Regions from separate parts of the Calditerricola yamamurae genome, predicted to be linked through region 2. Evidence: predicted binding sites of a transcription regulator. Region 2 holds the regulator's gene; each other region holds the start of a gene.
What was found. Region 2 encodes Rex, which represses fermentation and respiration genes when NADH is low (regulators of the CRP and FNR family bind a similar motif). Its sites were predicted from a motif close to TTGTGAAATATTTCACAA; they were not measured.
Positions count from the first base shown of each region.

Region 1: ACYQ0Z_RS03400 (nitric-oxide reductase large subunit) is a predicted target of Rex. The motif match lies at 3,398-3,415, and genes of this name have one in related genera.
Region 3: ACYQ0Z_RS03285 (cytochrome c oxidase subunit 2A) is a predicted target of Rex. The motif match lies at 3,391-3,408, and genes of this name have one in related genera.
Region 4: ACYQ0Z_RS03340 (YwiC-like family protein) is a predicted target of Rex. The motif match lies at 3,629-3,646, and genes of this name have one in related genera.

Region 1 is NZ_BAAIFH010000004.1:422,123-426,844, reverse strand. Features, by position in the region: partial or broken gene ACYQ0Z_RS03405 (multicopper oxidase domain-containing protein) at 1-654, opposite strand, end outside; gene ACYQ0Z_RS03400 (nitric-oxide reductase large subunit) at 898-3,228, opposite strand; gene ACYQ0Z_RS03395 (hypothetical protein) at 3,536-3,940, shown strand; gene ACYQ0Z_RS03390 (DUF542 domain-containing protein) at 4,022-4,210, shown strand; gene ACYQ0Z_RS03385 (cupin domain-containing protein) at 4,216-4,530, shown strand.
Region 2 is NZ_BAAIFH010000006.1:307,877-312,598, forward strand. Features, by position in the region: gene ACYQ0Z_RS07870 (ComEC/Rec2 family competence protein) at 1-785, shown strand, start outside; gene ACYQ0Z_RS07875 (redox-sensing transcriptional repressor Rex) at 823-1,443, shown strand; gene ku (non-homologous end joining protein Ku) at 1,511-2,332, shown strand; gene ACYQ0Z_RS07885 (ATP-dependent DNA ligase) at 2,329-3,318, shown strand; gene ligD (non-homologous end-joining DNA ligase) at 3,315-4,250, shown strand; gene ACYQ0Z_RS07895 (amidohydrolase) at 4,393-4,722, shown strand, end outside.
Region 3 is NZ_BAAIFH010000004.1:401,323-406,044, forward strand. Features, by position in the region: gene ACYQ0Z_RS03270 (methyl-accepting chemotaxis protein) at 1-700, opposite strand, end outside; gene ACYQ0Z_RS03275 (b(o/a)3-type cytochrome-c oxidase subunit 1) at 941-2,590, opposite strand; gene ACYQ0Z_RS03280 (cytochrome c oxidase subunit II) at 2,655-3,125, opposite strand; gene ACYQ0Z_RS03285 (cytochrome c oxidase subunit 2A) at 3,156-3,317, opposite strand; gene ACYQ0Z_RS03290 (DUF2249 domain-containing protein) at 3,589-4,134, shown strand; gene ACYQ0Z_RS03295 (hypothetical protein) at 4,144-4,722, shown strand, end outside.
Region 4 is NZ_BAAIFH010000004.1:411,913-416,634, forward strand. Features, by position in the region: gene ACYQ0Z_RS03325 (radical SAM/SPASM domain-containing protein) at 1-759, opposite strand, end outside; gene ACYQ0Z_RS03330 (radical SAM protein) at 904-2,085, shown strand; gene ACYQ0Z_RS03335 (Crp/Fnr family transcriptional regulator) at 2,119-2,811, shown strand; gene ACYQ0Z_RS03340 (YwiC-like family protein) at 2,789-3,532, opposite strand; gene ACYQ0Z_RS03345 (Crp/Fnr family transcriptional regulator) at 3,759-4,469, shown strand.

The sequences.
Region 1 (4,722 bases), on a different contig from region 2:
TTGGGGTTGCCGTCGAGATAGACGTCGTCAAACACCGTGCCGACGACGTGGAACGAGCTCACCTGGTTGGGGCCGGCGTTGAGCACGTAGATCCGGTATACCCGTTCTTGGGTTTGACAATGATCACCCCGTGCATACCGTTGGCGATGTGCTGGAGTACCGGTTTGGTGCCGCAATGGTACATGAATACTCCTGGCTTGCTGGCGGTGTAGGTAAAGGTATTGCTTTCGCCCGGGGCGACATCGATAAACTTTTTGGACGGCGCAGCGTGAACGGCGTGGAAGTCCATACTATGGGGAATGGCGGGATCGAGGTTTTTCAGCGTGAAATGGATCGTGTCGCCTTCGTTGACGACAATGAGCGGTCCCGGCGCTTGGCCGTTGAATGTCCACGCTTTGTATATGACGCCTTTGTCGATTTCGATATCGGTCACCTGGGCGGTCATCTCCACCTTGATTCATGGTCGTTCAAGCGCTCGATTTTGACGGGGACAGGCGGATGATTGACGCCTTGATGGGCGGTGAGCACTTGTGAAGCCGGTTTTGGATCCGTTTGACTGGCTGCATCGGCAGGGATTTCCGATGTTCTTCCACAACCGGATAGCAATCCTGTGAGCAGGACAACCGACAGACCGATGACGACCGATTTGTTCATGATTTACAACCTCCATTGGCTCGTACACGAGGGTGTCGGACGATCGTCCGATGGGTTCATAGGGATCCCCGCACTTTCATCTTATTAAACAAAAATCAATATATAAGTGAACAACATCACAAAAAAAGAACCTGAAACAAAAAGTTCAAAAATAAAATCATCAATATACAAAAAAACCTGCGGCTAAATAGCCGCAGGTCCAGGGTGAAGCATGAGGTGGGACCGTTATTGAAACCCTTCTGCCTACAGCCGCTCGCCGTCGCGAACGGTCGGCGGACGCAGGCGGAAGAAGGATTTCACGACAAACCAGGTGAGGGGCAGCACGCCGACGACGATGAAGATCGTGTCCGGCAGTGCCCGCCACCACAACAGGGCGTTCACAAGCGGTTCATTGTAGAAGTTCGGATCGCGGGCCGCCCAGAACCCGTTCAGGTACGACTCGGCCAGCTGCAGAATCCCGACCGGCAGCAGCGTGATGAGGATCATGCCGGCCAGGCCGATGTTCAGGCCCCAGCAGGCCATTTTGAGGACCTTGTCGTTCCATGCCTCGGGCTTGACGAGGTTGCGCAGCGTGTAGAGCAGCACGGCGATGGCAAACATGCCGTAGACGCCCATCAGTGCGCCGTGGCCGTGGGCCGGTGTGAGGAAGGAGCCGTGCTGGTAGTAGGACACGGCCGGAAGGTTGATCAGGAAGCCGAGGACACCGGCGCCGACCAGGTTCCAGATTGCCGTGGAGATGAGGAACCAGAATGCGGCGCGGTACGGGAAGTGAACACCGCCCTGCTGCAGGATGCGGTATTGCCCGTAGGCCTCGAGGATAAGCAGGGTGAGCGGAATCACCTCAAGGGCCGAGAACACGGCGCCGAGACCAATCCAGATTTCTGGGGCGCCGATCCAGTAGTAATGGTGACCCGTGCCGATGACGCCGCTTCCAAGAAGAAGGATGAGCTGGAAGTACAAGGCTCGTACGGTCGATTTTTTCGTCACCAGCCCCATTTGCACGAGCAAGAAGCCGATAACGACGACGGCAAAGACCTCAAAGATCCCTTCCACCCACAAGTGGATGATCCACCAGCGCCAGTAGTCGGCGTAGGTGATGTTGCTGCCGGGGTTGAAGAAGAAGGCGAAGATGTAGAAGGCCGGCACGGCGATGGCCGAGTAGAACAACAGGTGTACCAGTCCGCCCTTGTCCGTCTCCGCTTTCAGGCTGTCGCGCAGCCCACGGTAGACAAGGAATAGCCAGATGCTCATGCCGACGACCAGCACGACCTGCCACAACCGGCCAAGCTCCAGGTACTCCCAACCCTGATGGCCGAGCCAGAACCACAGGTTGCCCAGGTATCCCTTGACACCAAGCCACTGACCGATCATGCTGCCGACGACGAGCACAACGAGGGCCCAGAACAGGATGTCGACAAGGAGGCCTTGACGCTTTGGTTCGCGTCCGCCAACCACCGGGGCGACGTAGATGCCCATTCCGAGCCAGGCGGTGGCGATCCAGAAAATGGCGAGTTGCAGGTGGTAGCCCTTGGCAATGTTAAAGGGCAAGAGATTGGCAACCCAATCCAACCCGTAGAAGGAATCCGGTTCGATGTAGTAGTGGGCCAAGAGGCCTCCGAGCATCACCTGGGCGAGAAAGAGCAGGATCACGACGGTGAAGTACTTGGCCGTCTTGCGCTGACTGACCGTGACCGGAATGGCCGCCAGGTCAAAACGGGGGAAGTTGCCCGGTGTATAGGCTTCTTCCATGTCCAGCTTGTAGCGGTAATAGAAGTACAGGATGAGCGCGGTAAAGCCGATCAAGAGAGCGGTACTGGCCGCGCTCCACCAGATGGAAGAAAAGGACATCGTGTTTCCGGCCGCTTCGTCATACGGCCAGTTGTTCGTATAGGTGTGGGTTTCACCCGGCCGATTCGTGCTGGCCAGCCACGCTGTCCAGAAGAAGAAGTCGGCGATCTGCGTCAGCTGATCCCCTTCTGCTACCCAGGCACGATCCGACTTCGGCATGTGCTCCTCTTGGATCAGGCCGGGCAGAATGCCGTTGCCGTCGCCCTTGGTGAAGACGGTGCGGTAGTGTTCTCGCACCTTTTGGAGGGCATAGACCTGGGCCTCGGTGAGGGTCAGCGTGTCGGTTTCCGGATCGTAGCGGTTTTCCTTGATCTCTGTCCTGACTTTTTTCTCAATCGCGGCCTGCTGGGCTTTGTCCAGATCAGCAAAGGGCTTGCCGTAATCCCGCCGGGCGTGGAAATCCTGCATGGCTGTGACGGCAATGTGCAGTGTCTCGGCGGTGTAGTCCGGCCCAAGGTAGGAGCCGTGGCCGAGCACCGATCCGTAGTCCATCAGCCCGTATTTTTGGTAGACGGCTTGCCCGCCCTTGATTTGCGCGGCAGTGGTGAGTACTTCGCCCTTCGGGTCGACTACCTTTGCCGGGCGCGGCGCCAGCGATTCGTAGATCCAATACCCCCCGATGAGCAGAACGGTAAAGCTGGCAAGGATGGTGACGACGAGGATTTGCTTGAGCAAACTTCGCCTTACCGAAGGCTGCGTCTCGGGGGACGTCCGCCGTTCTGCCATCCCTTTTCCCTCCCATTCCTTGGGGTTTGTGGGCACCCCCAATATAAGAAAGACGGGGCGCACAGCTTGTGATCGCCATCACGTTTTGCCGCTTCATTCACCGATTTGCCACAAGGGCACAAACGAGGCGTCCCTTGAAACCCGAGTGAATCAAGCCGGTCCGACCAAACTGTGATGCATCTCACAATGCGCGGGAAATGGGGGCATTATAATAAATGCGCCCGTACCGGGCGCAACCGAAACCGTTGCGGGAGTGGGGGTGAGGAACCGGCGGGACAAAAGGTGCCAACGAAAGCGGGGGTATCGCATGAAGGGATACACCAAATTCTTTATCATTGCCAGCATCCTGTATTTCGTGTTGGGAACGCTGCTCGGAACACTGTTTTTCTTCCGTCCCACCCTCTTGGCGCTCAAACCGGTACATGTCCACCTCAACCTGCTCGGCTTTCTGTCCATGATGGTCTACGGTGTGTTGTACCACGTCTTGCCGCGCTTCCTTGCCCGGCCCCTGTACAGCGAATGGCTCGCGTGGTTCCACGTGATCGCTGGCAACCTTACCTTCGTGTTGCTTCTGGGGCTGATGGCACTGGGTTATGGGGGAGGGAGTTCCGAAGCGTTGGCGTGGGCCAAATGGGCTGCCCTGGCTCATTGGCTGACGATTCTCGCCTTTGCGTACAACATCCTGCAAACGATTCGGCTTGCCTCGTCGTGAGGAGAGGTGTTTTCGCACGAAGACCGCGGGAGTGTGCATTCGCTCATCGGAGTAGCGGGTCGAGGGAAGGAGGGGACAACGATGACCTTTACCAAGAACATGACGGTCAACGAGGTGATCCAGGCATCCCCGGAAGCGATGAAAGTGCTGGACGCATTCGGCATTGACCTGTGTTGCGGGGGGATGGAAACCCTGGAAGAGGCTGCGCGGAAAGTGGGCGTGGCCGTGGAGGACGTGCTGGAAAAGTTGAACGTAACCAAGGGAGGGTAAAGGAGATGGCAAGCACCAAGACGCAACACCGTCTGGCTGACTACCTGACGGACAAGCAGGTGGAGCTGATCCATGTATCCGACGTCCTGAAGCACTTTGTCATCAACCTAAAACGCGGTGAGCGCAAGGCCTGTGGCGGTGCGTTTCACCCGGAGGTTTCTTTTTATGTTGTTGAAGGCGAAGGGACCATTTTCATCGGCGACGAGGCCTATGCGGTCAAGGCAGGCGATTTGCTCATTTGCCCGCAAGGCAAGCCCCATGCCTTTACCGCCTCGAGCGACAAGTTTTCCATTTTTGTGTCCCTGCCGCTGAAGCAGTGAGGCGGCAAGCCGACCATCCGAACCGAGCGCCTGAGCCGATTTGTCGGTGGGCGCTTTTTTCGTGCGGTTGGATGTGCAGATGAACAAAATGTGAGCGGACTCCTGAATGTGAAAAATGTCACTGACCCTTTGTTCGGACGAGTTTATCATAAAAAGTAATATAAGAAAAACATAGTAATTATTTTCGATCCG
Region 2 (4,722 bases):
TGAAGGTTACCTTTTTGGCCATCGGGCAGGGCGAGGCGACGCTCCTCCAGTGGTCCAGCGGCGAGACGGCCCTGGTTGATACGGGGGCGGCCGAGGCGCGGGCACGCCTCTTTGCCCTGCTCGAGGAGGCGGGGGTCCGTCGCCTCGATTGGCTGATCCTCTCCAGCGACATGCCCGAAGCCGCCGGGAATGCCCAAGCGGTCCTCGACGCCTACCCCGTCGAAGCGCTGGTGTTTCCCGCCCTGACACGCCAGGTGGTCCTGCCGCCGCGCATCCCCGAAGGGATCCGCCTCGTGGCCCTCACCGCCGGGCAACGCCTGCACCTCAACCGCGGCACCATCCTGACCGCGCTTCATCCCCGCCCCCCGCTGTCCCTCTCCCCCCAAAATAACGCCCTGGTGTTCCGCCTTGCCTACGGCGACGTGCGCTTTCTGTTCACCGGCTCGATCAACGCCGAAGCGGAAGCGGCCATCCTCGCCGCCAATCCCGATCTGCGGTCCGCGGTCCTCAAGGTGAGCGACTGCGGCAGCGCGCAAGGGTCGCACCCCGACTTCCTGGCCGCGGTGGACCCCGAGGTGGCCATTGTGTTTTCCCGGGGCGAGGAGGGGGACTTCGGGCGGGAGGAGGTGCTGGAGCGCTTGTCGGACTCGTGGGCCGACATCTACCAGCCGTCCCGCCACGGTTCGGTTGCGGTCATCACCGACGGACTCCAGTATCAGGTTGTCCTTGTCGGTCTGCGTGCCGGACAGCAGGAATTGTCTCTGGAAAAGGAGAAAACACGGTAGGTGATACGGGATTCGCAACAAAGGAGGAACCGCCGGGTTGAAAACGTCCAAGATCTCCGACGCTGTGATCCGACGCCTGCCTGTCTACTTGCGCTACCTGACCTATCTGGACAGCCTGGGCATCAAAACCGTATCCTCGCAGGAGCTGGGCGAAAAACTGGGCATGAATCCGGCGCAAATCCGCAAAGACCTGGCTTATTTCGGCGAATTTGGACGCAAAGGCGTGGGCTATGAAGTCCCGTATCTCATCGAAAAGATCCGCCAGATTTTAAAACTGGACCGGCCGATTCCCCTTTGCCTGGTTGGTGCCGGCCATCTCGGCCACGCCCTGTGCCATTACACCATGTACCGCCAGGACAATATGCGCATTGTGGCTGTGTTTGACAACGATCCGGCCAAGATCGGCCAGGAGATCGGCGCACTGCGTATCCAACCCATCGAGGAACTGCCGGAAACGGTCAAGGCGAAGGGCATCCGCATCGGCATCATTGCCGTACCGGCCTATACCGCACAGGCCGTGGCGGATCGGTTGGTGGAAGCCGGGGTGGAGGCCATCCTCAATTTCGCGCCGATCAACCTGCGCGTCAGGGAAGGGGTGCGGGTGCACCACGCCGACGTGACCCTGGAGCTGCACAGCTTGGCCTATTATCTGCCCTAAGTTTCCAGTTTCGTTTCCGCATAGCGCGCGCGATCCCCTCCGAGACTACGGGTGAGAGGTGACGCGCGTGCATACGGTATGGAAAGGGTCCATCAGCTTCGGGCTGGTCAACATTCCCGTGCGCCTGTTCGCGGCCACAGAAGAGAAGGACATCCGCTTTCGCTACCTGCACAAGGCGTGTCACACGCCCATCGAATACGTACGCCGCTGCCCCCACTGCAACCAGGATGTCTCGTGGGACGACATCGTGCGCGGTTACGAGTACGAGCCGGGCAAGTTCGTCGTGCTCACCGAGGATGACTGGAACGCTGTGCAGCCCGAAGCGCGCAAAGCGATCGAGATCCTGGATTTTGTCGACCTGTCCGAAATCGACCCCGTTTACTTTCACAAGTCCTACTACCTTTCGCCGGGAGAAAATGGGGAGAAAGCCTACGCCCTCCTGCGGCGCGCCATGGCGGAAACGGGGAAAATCGCCATCGCCCGCGTCACGCTGCGCGCCAAGTCGTCGCTGTGCGCCGTGCGCGCCATTGCCGACGGGCTGATGCTCGAGACGCTCTTTTATCCGGATGAGGTGCGCAGCATTCGGCTCGTGCCCAATTTGCCGGTTGAGACCGATCTGGACGAGAAGGAAGTGCGTATGGCCGTTCAACTGGTGGAAAACCTGTCGGCCCCCTTTGAACCGGAGAAGTATACCGACACATACCGCGAGGCCCTGCGCGAGCGGATCGCCAAGAAGATCGAAGGAGAAGAGGTCAAGACGGCCCCAACCCCGCGCCCGGCCCCGGTAGTCGACCTGATGGCGGCGCTGCAAGCGTCGCTGGAGGCCACCGCAAAGGAGGCCGCCCCGGCAAAACGCACACCCCGCCGCCGAAAGAAGGCGACCGGATGACGGCACGCGGGTCGAAGCGGTCCCCCTCGGGTTCGGTGATGCCCTTTGCCCCCATGGAGCCGATCTTGAGCCCGGCGTTGCCGCGCGATCCGTCCTACGCGTTTCAGGTCAAATGGGACGGCGTGCGCCTGGTGGCGGATGTGGGGCCCGACGGCGTCCGCTTGTGGTCCAAAAACGGGCGGGACGTGACCGTCGCCTTTCCCGAGCTGGTGGCGGCCCTCAAGCCGTTGGGGAACCGGCGCCGCTGGCTTGACGGCGAAGCGATTGTGCTCGATCACGCGGGCCGATCCTCCTTCTCCGATGTGGTGCGCCGCATCCGGGTCCGCGACGCGGCGGCAGCGCAACAGTACGCCCGCACATGGCCGGCGTGCTACGCGGTGTTCGACTGCCTGCGCGACGGCGAGACGGTGCTGTTTGCCGAGGCGTGGGAGGCGCGCCAGGAATATTTACATAATCTTATTCCGGTAAACTCCCAAGCTCTGTTTGCGGTGGAAACCGTAAGGGACGGTGAGGCGCTGTGGAACCGCGTGCTCGCGCAGGGCGAGGAAGGGGTGGTGGCCAAGCGTCGCCAGGGCCGCTACGTGCCGGGGAAAACGCACGGCGACTGGCTAAAGGTGAAGGCCTGCCGCGAAGGGGTCTTTGCAATCGTCGGCCTGGCCGAATGGGCGGGCCGCGTCCGTTCCGTGCTTCTCGCCGAGCGCTCCGGCGATGGCACGTGGACGTACGTCGGCCGCGTGGCATCCGGACTCTCGGAAGAAGAGCGGCGGCTCCTGGCCGCCGGAACGGCCCACCTTGTCTCCGAACGTCCACCCTTCCGCGGGGCAGTGGACCGCCAGCGCGGGGAGCAGCTGCGCTGGCTTCTCCCGTATCTTGCCGCCCGCGTGCAATACCGCGAAAAGACGCCCGACGGCCGCCTGCGCCACCCCAAGCTGGTGGGATTTCTCGCCACGCCGCCCGACGGGTTGCGGGACGGGGAGAAACCATGAACGGCAACCGCATGCCCTCCGGCGGTGCACCGCCGGCGTCGGCCGCCGAGCTGGCCGGCCTGACGCTGACCAATCCGGACAAGCTGCTGTGGCCGGAGGTCGGGGTCACGAAGCGGGACTACCTGGCATACCTCTACGCCGTGGCCCAACCCCTGCTGGCCTACACGCGCAACCGCGCTCTCACGGTAATCCGCTATCCCGACGGCATTCACGGCAAATCCTTCTACCAGAAGAATGCGCCGGTCTTCGCGCCCCCCTGGATCCCGCGCCGGAGGGTGGGCAGTGTAAACGCCATCCTGCTCAATGACCTCCGTACGCTTCTTTGGCTCGGCAACCAGGCGGCCCTGGAATTTCACGTGTCCTTCCACGAAGTGGACGACCCCGAATACCCGCTGGAGCTGGCTTTTGATCTCGACCCTTCCGTCCCCGGATTTTCCGCCGTGGTCGAGACGGCATTCCGCCTCAAGGAGGAGACCGATCGCCTGGGCCTCCCGACGTACGTCAAGACATCGGGAGCCACCGGTCTCGCGGTATACATCCCCCTCCAGCGCCGATACACCTACGCCGAGACGCGACAGGTGGCCGCCTTTTTGGCCCATTACCTCGCCGAGCGATACCCGCGCCTCGTTACCGTCGAACGGCGCGTCCGCGATCGCGGCACCAAGGTTTATGTTGACTACCTCCAGCACGGACCCAGCCGCACCTTGCCTGCGCCGTATTCGCCGCGTGGTCGGACGAGGGCCATGGTGTCGGCGCCCGTGACGTGGGAGGAGCTGGCGCGCGGCGCCCAGCCCGCCGATTTTACGATCCAAACCGTGCCCGCGCGGCTCCGCCAAATGGGCGACCTCTTTGCCCCGGTGACGGCAGCCGCCGGACGCGCCGCCCTCGACGCCATCCTCGATTTTCTCCGGCGGCACCCTGTTGACCGGTAACCGTTGGGCGCACGCCGCAAACGCGCGACCGGGCACGGCCGCCGAACCTGTACCGCCGGGCCGGAAAGCCGGGCGGCGGCTTGACCGTCCCGCGAGGCTCTGGTTAAATAGGAATGCATGTCAAGGGGAAAGGGGATCCGCGGTGAACACCATCATCTATGGAGTCACGGTCATCACGGCCAATGCCGCCTTCGACGTAATCAAGGACGGCGCCGTGGCCTTCGAGGACGGCGTCATCACGTATGTCGGGCCCACCCCCGACGAGGAGGCGCGCGCGGCCTACGACGAGGCCATCGACGGCCGCGGCGGCGTGGTGCTGCCCGGCCTCATCAACACCCACGGCCACGCGGCGATGGCCCTCCTCCGCGGCTACGCCGACGACCTGCCGCTTCAGGCGTGGCTCGAGGAGAAGATGTGGCCCCTCGAAGCGCGCTTTACCGCCGAGCATGTGCGCTGGGGGAGCCTCCTGGCC
Region 3 (4,722 bases), on a different contig from region 2:
CGGAAAGGGCCAGCGTCTGCAACCCCTGCACCAATTGGTGGACGGCATCCCCCGTCTCATCCAGCGTGCGCCGCATCGCCTCGGCCTGTTCCTTCGAGTACACGGCTTTCTCCTCGGCCTCTTGCGCCATTCGGGCCACGTCGTCCACCGCCTGCACCGCACGCTGGATGGCCTGGGCCACCTGTTCCGCCCCGCGCGCAATCTCTTCAACATTGCGACTAATCACGTCGGACTGTTCGGCCACGTCCTGCACCTTCCGCCCCACCGAATCGACGCGCTGTTCCGTTTCGGCGGTAAACCGCGCCACATTGCCCACCATGCGGCGCAGGTTTTCCACCATCTGGGCGAAGGATACCGCCAGCGTCGCCAGCTCGTCGCGGGAGCCGGGAGCGTCCACCGTCACGCGAAGATCACCGGTGGCCGCGGTGCGGGCCGACGCCTCGAGGACGTTCAGCGGCCGCACGATGTAGCTGGCCGCCAGATAGCCGAAGATGCCCATCCACACCACGCCCAAAAACAGGGTCAGCAACGTGAACACCTCAGCGCTGAGGAAACGGGTGAAGATCTCATCCAGGAAAAAGAGGATTAATGCGCTGGTGCCGTATGTGATGATGGAAAACAGCACGACGCCCAGCACCAGTTTGCGCTTGAGGCTGAACCGGTACCGCCGCTGAACGTCTTTCGGGATTTCGGACGGCAATGGCCCCTCCGAATGCGGCGACCGTGCCTGCGCCGGCCGCTCTGGCGGCGCGGTACGCGCGCTTGCTTGGGAATCCAAGGAAATCACTTTTTGTGCCGACTTTGCCATCACACCTTCACTCCTTTCTAATGAAAGTATTATCACAATTCCGGCTGCTTTGGAGAGCAGAAAGTAAACGACAGCGCCCGACCGATGATCGGGCGCTTGTTTCCGTAATGGGTCAACCCGTGAGCGTATCCGTTACCACAGCTTGTATCCCGGCGAACCGGGCGGCGCATGTTGGATCATGTCCAAAATCGGCTTGCCGTAGGCAATGAGGATCAACACGGCCAGCACGCCCACCCACAGCGGCCAGCGTTCGAAGACGGCCGGCGTCGGTTGGGCATCTGCAGAAGTCTCCGCCAGCGGGAACTCCGTTTCGCCTTTCGGAGCGGCGAACATCAGATAGAGGACAATGGCCACCATCAGCATCGCGGCGATGAACAGGAAGGCACCGCCAATGGCCATCAGCACGCGGAACGGTTCCCAGCTCTGCACGATGGGGTGATCGCCGTAGGTGGTGAAGGCCGTGCGCCGCGGCTCCCCGAGCAGTCCGACGAAATGCATCGCGCCGGACATGCACAACATGCCGATCGCCCACACCACGGTTTGCAGAATCCCCAGCCGGTTGACGCCCGCGGGCAAGGTGCGGCCGGTCAGGTACGGCACCAGCCAGTAGGCCACGCCGAAGTACGTCAGCACGGCAGCGGTACCCACGGTCAGGTGGAAGTGGCCCGTCACCCACAGGGTGTTGTGGACGACGGTGTTCAGTTGGTGGCTGGTGTTGATGATGCCGCCGGCACCTCCGGGAATGAAGAAGAGCATGCCGACAAACGGGGCGAAGAAGCGGACGTCCTTCCACGGCAACACCTTCACCCAGCCGAACAACCCCTTGGCACCCTTGGCCCGCCCGGCCAACTCAAAGGAGCCGGCCACCGAAAAGGCGGTCATCAACGAGGGGATGACAACCATCAGCGTCATGAAGACCTGGAGCAGCTTGAAGTTGTGGCTGATCCCCGGCTCCAGTAGCTGGTGATGGAACCCGACCGGTATCGAGTGGATAATGAACAGCGCGAAGGCCAGGCGCGCCAGCGCATCGCTGAACACTTTCCCGCCGATGATCTTCGGAATCACAACATACCATGCCACATAGGCCGCCAAGAGCCAGAAATACACCAGCGGATGGCCGAAAAACCAGAACAGCGTCCGGCTGAGCTCCACGTTGATCTTCTCCACCCAGCCGAGGGACCACGGAAGGAGCTGGAACAACACCTCTGCCGCCACGGCCAGAGTGGCGATGAACCAAATGAGGTACGTCACCACAGCCATGTACGCAAAGAGCGGCGACAGTTTTTGCCCCGTTACCTGCTTCCAGTGGCGGTACTGCAGGAAAATCCCCGCGCCGCTAATCCACGTTCCCACGACCAGCAACGCCAAGCCGATGTAAAACACCGGCGACGCCTGGAGCGGCGCATAGAAGGTATACAGCACCGTCGCCTTGTTCATCACGATGGTGTACGTGACGAGGGCCGTCCCGACCGTCATCACCCAGAAGCCGATCCAGCCCATGCGCCGAACCGGTTGGGTCAGCTGCCCCCCGAGGGTCTTGGCCACACCGGCGAAAAAGAACCCGATGATAAAATAGGTCGTCAGGCCCAGTGCCAGCAGCACGCCGTGGGCGGTCAGCAGCTGATAGTAGCCGATGCCCGCCGGCAGCTCAATCACACCGGTACGCTGCAGCACTTGCAGCAGACCGGCCATCGCCCCCAAAAACAGGGCTAGGAAAGCGACAAATACATAGGCCAAGCTCAGCCGCGCATCTTGGGGATGGGGTCGCGCGACACGTTCCATGTCCATCTCCCCTTTCTGGAAATCGCGGTCGCTCGACTTGAACGCTCCTCGTTTTCGGCTGCCGTCACTCGGTTACCTTGACTTTGGCCATCATCATTTGGTGGCCCACACCGCAATACTCGTTGCAGAGAATGAGATATTCCCCGGGTTTTTTAAACGTATAGGTCGTCTCCGAAACGTACCCCGGAATCACCATGGCGTTCACGTTCGTTTCGGGAATCTCAAAACCATGTACCACATCTTTTGTCGTGATTTTGAAGTGGACGGTAGACCCGGCGGGAACCTCGATCACGTTGGGCTGATACCCAAACGCCATCGCCACCAGTACCGCCTCGTACTCGTTGTCGCCCTTCTTGAACACGCCCGGCTGGTCAAACGGTGGCGTCTGGTCTACCTTGGTCGGATCAATCGTCTGGAACCCATGAGCGGGCATGAAGCCCTTAACAAACTGACCATAAAGAAGAACCAGAAAAAATGCCACAATCATGCTGACCCCAATCGCCAGCCATATCTTTTCATAGCGATGCAGGTGCATCCCGCCTGCCCCTCCTTTCGCTTCCCGCGTTTACCGCGAAAGATACAGGAAGAACACGGATAGCCAGCTGAGGAGGATAAACGCCCCAAGTCCTAACGCAAAGACAAACGTCCCCTTCAGCGTTTGCCCCTCTTCCTGGATGAGCGGCGTTTCCCGTTTGTCCAGCTGCGGACTGGTCTGCGTCGACCTCATCGGCACATCCCTCCTTCGCCTTACATTGGCCCTTTTGCACTACACTTATTGTAGAAGATTGGAAACAAACAGGTTGTGACAAATGTCACACAAAACACGGACATTCGTTACGATTCTTTGACAGCATTCGCGAACATGTGGAGCATCTCTGTAACTTTTCCGCATCGTAATGGAAAGATTTTTCTGTGACCCGCGTCATATTTTAGGCACCCCATTGGTCCTATACTAACGGGGAACAAAACGTGAACCATACGAAAGGGGATGGTTCAGCATGAACACCCCTCAACGGACGCCGCAAACGGTGGAACTTGACGTACGGCCGCACCTCGCACGCGGTGAAGAGCCGTTTGACTTGATCATGAAAACGGTCAAGTCCCTCGCCAAAGAAGACACCTTCATCCTGCACGCCCCGTTTAAACCTACCCCTCTGATTGGCGTGATGAAATTGAAGGGGTTCGTCCATCGTGCGGAACAAGTGGAACCAAAGCATTGGGTGGTTACCTTCGTGCACAAAAGCCGGGCCCGCGAAGGGATACCACAAGAGGAAACAGGAAAGCACGTAACCGAAACGACCACAGACCGGGAGCCGAAGGTACACGTTTTGGACAACCGCGGCCTCCAGCCGCCAGAACCGATGGTGCGGACGCTCAGCCTGCTCAACCGCGTCCCTCACGGTGATACGGTGATCATCCACAACGATCGCGTTCCCGTCTTTTTGCTGCAGGAGCTGGACGAACTGGGCTTCCCGTACACCGTCGAGGAGCTGGAAGACGGGTCCGCGCGCGTGACAATTCGCAAAACGGCGCCGAAAGGATGACCGTTACCGATGGAAAGCCATTTGTCATCCCACGGGAACGAAGCGCCGCGTAAACGAACCAAAACCTATACCCACCCCAATCCCAACCGAACGTCCTTTCGCATTCCGTTTCTGTTTCTGAACACCGCGCTGGTGCTGTTTGCCGTTTTCCATTTCCTTGCCCTCGCCACAGGATACGGCTGGCTCGACTCTCATCCTCGTTCGCCCGGCACATGGGCAGCCGCGCACCTTTTTGTCCTGGGATGGGCAACGATGACGGCCATGGGCGCAGCATATCAGCTCTTGCACGTCGTATTGCAGACGAAGCTCCACAGCGAACAGCTCGCTTATGTCCATTACGCCTTTTTTGCCCTTGGCGTGGCGGGACTTATCCTCGCATTCCGCGCCTTTTCCCCGACAGCGATTACCGCATTCGGCACGCTAACAGCGTGCGGCATCGCCCTTTTTACATGGAATTTGGCCCGTACGTTGCATCACGCCCGCCAGTGGAACAGCATCACCCTCAGCACCGCCGGTGCCCTGGTCTTTCTCGTACTGGCTGCGTTGACCGGTGTCGCCATGGGAGCAAACTACTGGCTCGGCGCAGGA
Region 4 (4,722 bases), on a different contig from region 2:
CGGCGAGGTGGGCGCCAGTCCACCCGGCGCACCGTTCCGCGCCTTCGCCTTGGCCCGCTGGAGCACCACACGGCGGTAGTGGGGAGCCGCCGTCGCCTTGATGTCAAATGGCACCCGCTCGGCCAAGTCGGCCAGCCAGTGGAACACCCGCTCATGCTCCTCGGCGGAGATCATGTCCGCCAGCTTGCCCCGTCCCGTGGGAACGAGGAAAAAGACACTCCACATCACCACGCCCATTCCTTCGAGGAGCCGGGCAATGTTCGGCAGGTCGTCGAGGTTGTACCGGCTGACGGTGGTGTTGATCTGAAGAGGCATACCCAGCCGGCGCAGGGTTTCGATCGCGCGCATCGTCAAATCGAAGGAGCCCCGCGTACCGCGGAAGGCGTCGTGGATCTCGGCCGTCGACCCGTCGAGGCTGAACGCCCAGCGGTCAAGCCCGATTTCCTTGGCCTGGCGCATCGCCTTTTCCGTCACCCGCGGCGTGGCGCTGGGCGTAAGGGAGACGATCAGGCCCTGCTCTTTGGCGTATTCGGCCAACGCAAACAGGTCCTCGCGCATCAGCGGGTCACCGCCGGTGAAGACTAAGAGAGGAGCGCCCAGGTCGCGAATCTGGCGGATGAGGGCCTTGCCCTCTTCCGTCGAGAGCTCGCGCGGATCGCGACGGTATTGCGCCTCGGCCCGGCAGTGCAGGCACTTGAGGGCACAGGCGCGGGTCACTTCCCAAATGGCCACAAAGGGCGAACGGGCAAAGTCCAGCAAAGGGGGTCCCTCCTTCCCGTCTCCACCGTAACAAAGTTTCCCCGGTCATAGTATGACATTCGTCACACTCCTGCAGCGGCCGTTGGGGTACAATGACACCAATGAATCAGATCCGCAAAGTGGGAACAAGGAGTGTGACCTCCGATGCTAAACGTTTCCCATCTCCTCGCCGACGTCGCCTCCTTCGGCGACCGGCTGCGCTACACGCCGCGTTCCGTCGGCCAGCGGCACGGCACCCACGAAGGGGCCGGTCCGGTGGTGGTGTGGAACATCACGCGCACGTGCAACCTGCGTTGCCTCCACTGTTACGCAAACTCGGAAAACAAAAAATACGACGGCGAGCTGACGACCGAAGAAGCCCTTGCCGTCATTGACGACCTGGCCGCGCTGCGCGTGCCGGTGATCCTCTTTTCCGGCGGGGAACCGTTCGTTCGCCCGGACATCCTCGATCTGGCTCGGTACGCCGTCGAAAAGGGCATCCACGTCACCTTTTCCACCAACGGCACGCTGATCGACGAGGAGCTGGCCAAGGCGATCAAGGCCATCGGTGTCGGCTACGTCGGGATTAGCCTCGACGGGATCGGTGACGTGCACGACCGCTTCCGCCGCAAGAAGGGCGCCTTTGACGCCGCCCTGCGCGGCATCCGAAGCTGCCTGAACCAAGGGGTGAAGGTGGGCCTGCGTTTCACAATTAACCGTCACAACGCAGACCAACTGGACGCCATCTTTGACCTGATCGAAGAGGAAGGCATCCAGCGGGCCTGCTTCTACCATCTCGTCTATACCGGACGCGCCTCGGCGGAAGACGACATTTCTCCCGAGGAGACGCGCCAGATTCTCGACACCCTGTTCGCCCGTGTTGAGGACTTCGCCCGGCGTGGCCTTCAAAAGGAAATCCTCACCGTCGACAACCACGCCGACGGCGCCTATCTCTACTTGCGGGTCATGCAAAAAGACCCCGCCAAGGCGGATGCCATTTACGAGAAGCTGCGCTTTGCGGGGGGCAACCGGTCAGGGATTGCCATTGCCAACATCGACCACCGCGGCTTCGTCCACCCCGATCAGTTCACGCCCTACGTCACCGTGGGCAATGTGCGGGAAACCCCCTTTTCGGTACTGTGGCGGGACAACCCCCACCCGATGCTCCAGAAACTGCGCAACCGCAAGCCGCTCCTCAAGGGGCGGTGCGCCGGCTGCCGGTTCCTCGACATCTGCAACGGCAATTTCCGCGCCCGGGCCATGGCCGTACACGGCGATTTCTGGGCGGAAGACCCGGCGTGCTTTCTGACCGACGAGGAAATTTATGAGGGACGGCGGGCAACCTGACCCTGCCGTCCCCCATACGTGTCAACCGAGGTGATGGGCGTGTCCCAATTGATCCCACACCTGCGCAACGTTTCCCTGTTTCGCGACCTCACCGAAGAGGAGCTGGAACGGATCGCGGCCATCGCCATCCCCCGCTCCTTCCCCAAAAAAGCGGTGATCTTCAATGAGGGCGGTACGCGCGAGGCCGTCTACGTGATCATCGACGGCCTGGTCAAGACGTTTAAGGTGGACGAAAACGGCCACGAACAGATTATTTCCCTCTTGACGACGGGCGATATGTTCCCTCACACCGGGTTTTTCGACCAGAGCCCCTACCCGGCAACGGCCGAAACCGTTGTGCCGACCCGCGTTTTCGCCATCCCGGTCCGCTCCTTTGAACAGCTTCTGCTGTCGACACCGACCATCGCCGTGAAGGTGCTGCGCGTGCTCGGGGCCAAAATCCGCGAACTGCAGGAAAAGCTGCAGGAACTCTCCACCCAGGACGTGCGGCATCGCCTCACGGCCATCCTCCTGCGGCTGGCCGCCACGCACGGAAGTACGCAAAACGGGGCAGTGGTGCTGCGCCTCCCCGTTACCCACCAGGACCTGGCCAACATGGCGGGCACGACGCGTGAAAGCGTCAATCGCCTGCTCAACGACCTGCGCCGCCAGCGGATTCTCGACATGACGCGCCAGCACATCATCCTCTACGACGTGGAGGCCCTCAAAGCGTGGGCCAATTCGTGACGGAAAGTACCACCACCGAGAGCACAAGGAAAACCACCGAACCCGCAATCTCAATAAGTCCCACGTGGATCGGGCGCATCACCTTCCCGCCCCACACGAAGGCCCGCACGGCCGCAAAGGCATAGGGCAGCACGAGCAAGGGCTCCATGAGAGCCAGGCACCCCACGAGCAGCACATGGTATCCTTTTGAAGCACGGAGCCACTGCGCGTTTTTTCGCTCCCGGAACACGGTCTTGACGAAAAAGACGCTGCCCACGAAATAGAGCACACACATCCCCGCGACCCACAGGGCCATCCGGTCCCATGTTCCCGCGCCGACGACATAAGCTGCCGCAGCGCCGACGCAAAAGGCCAAGATGGCACAGACGTCGTTGACGAAGGACCGCTCGTTGCGTCGGTACGCAAACCAGCTGTTGACGGCAAACAATCCCCCAAGCACGGGCCCGGCCCACAACAGCGACGGGTGGGAAACCAGCGGCGGAATGGCGAATATCAACCCCGCTGCCCAGTAGCCCACCGACCAGCGGAACAGTCGCTGCCGATCGCCCCCGCCTCGCCGCGCAAGCATCAGGCGGAAGGGATAGGCCCCCAGGTAGAAACACAACCAAGCGAGAAACAGCGGAAGGTGCAGCCACGTGGGTCCTCCCACCACCATGCCGAGGAGAAAGGGGACGGAGACCATCGCCCATCCGCCGTGCTCGTGCGGAACGAGTAGCTTCATCACAACCCCTCCTGCTTCTTCTACCCGGACGTTGGTCGTCCGCTGCGCATGTCCTCTTCTTCTGCTTCCATGGTATCCCGAAAATCCGCCACGAGATTGTGACAGACGTCACAGCTTCGCAAATCTTCACGTTCCGATTGCCTGCTATAGTGTCAGTAGGAGGGAATTCATCCGACCTTCGCAATCCCCATCGGGTTTGTCGAAGCGCCGAACTGGAGGGACCACCATGTCCACATCGGTCGTTGGAAAGCGCTTTGTCGATTTCGTCCGCCCGGATCAGTTTGAACGGCTTCTCGCCATTATGACACCCAAAAAGGTGCGCAGCGGAACGTACCTGTTCCAGGACGAAGATTGGACCGAATATCTTTACTACATTCACGAAGGCACCGTCAAGATCACCAAGAACACCGACAGCGGAGAAGAGATCACCTTCACCATCAAGCATGCCGGCGACCTTGTCGGCGATCCCTGCACGCTGTCCCACGCCCTCAACCTGACGAACGCCATCGCGATCACCGATGCCTCCCTCGGGGTCATCCGCAAGGGGGAACTGGAATTTTTGTTCTACCGTCATCCCGATTTGGCCATTGCCTTTTTGCAGTGGATGTCCATCACGAAACGCGTCCTGGAAACCAAGATGCGCGATCTCCTGGTGTACGGCAAGACCGGCGCCCTTGCGTCAACGCTCATCCGCCTGTGCAATTCCTGTGGCCGAACGACAGAAGAGGGCATCCTCATCGCCTTGAAGCTGACCAACCAGGACCTGGCCAACTTTATCGGCGCCAGCCGGGAAAGCGTCAATCGCATGCTGAACAAGTTGAAAGCCGAAGGCACCCTCAGCACGCGCGCCGGCCACCTGGTGGTGCACGACCTTCAACGATTGCGGGCGATGTGCCATTGCGACGGGCAGTGCCCGGCGGAAGTCTGTGTGATCTAGCGCGACGTTTTCACCCGAACGCAGCGGAAACGCGGCGGAAGTCGCTTCAGACCAAACTCCCTCGGTGCCAACGCAGCCGAGGGAGTTCTTTTTCCGGCTGGAATGCGAAAAGGATGCCGCGAAAAGGCTCCCGTACGTTGTCTACATACAGAAGCGGCAGAAGCCGCTTCTGTATTTTTTTGGGTGCATATCACACCTCTTTAGCTGGGAATTCTAGTTAATGATGACCATTTTTTGGTGGGAGCTCTATGCG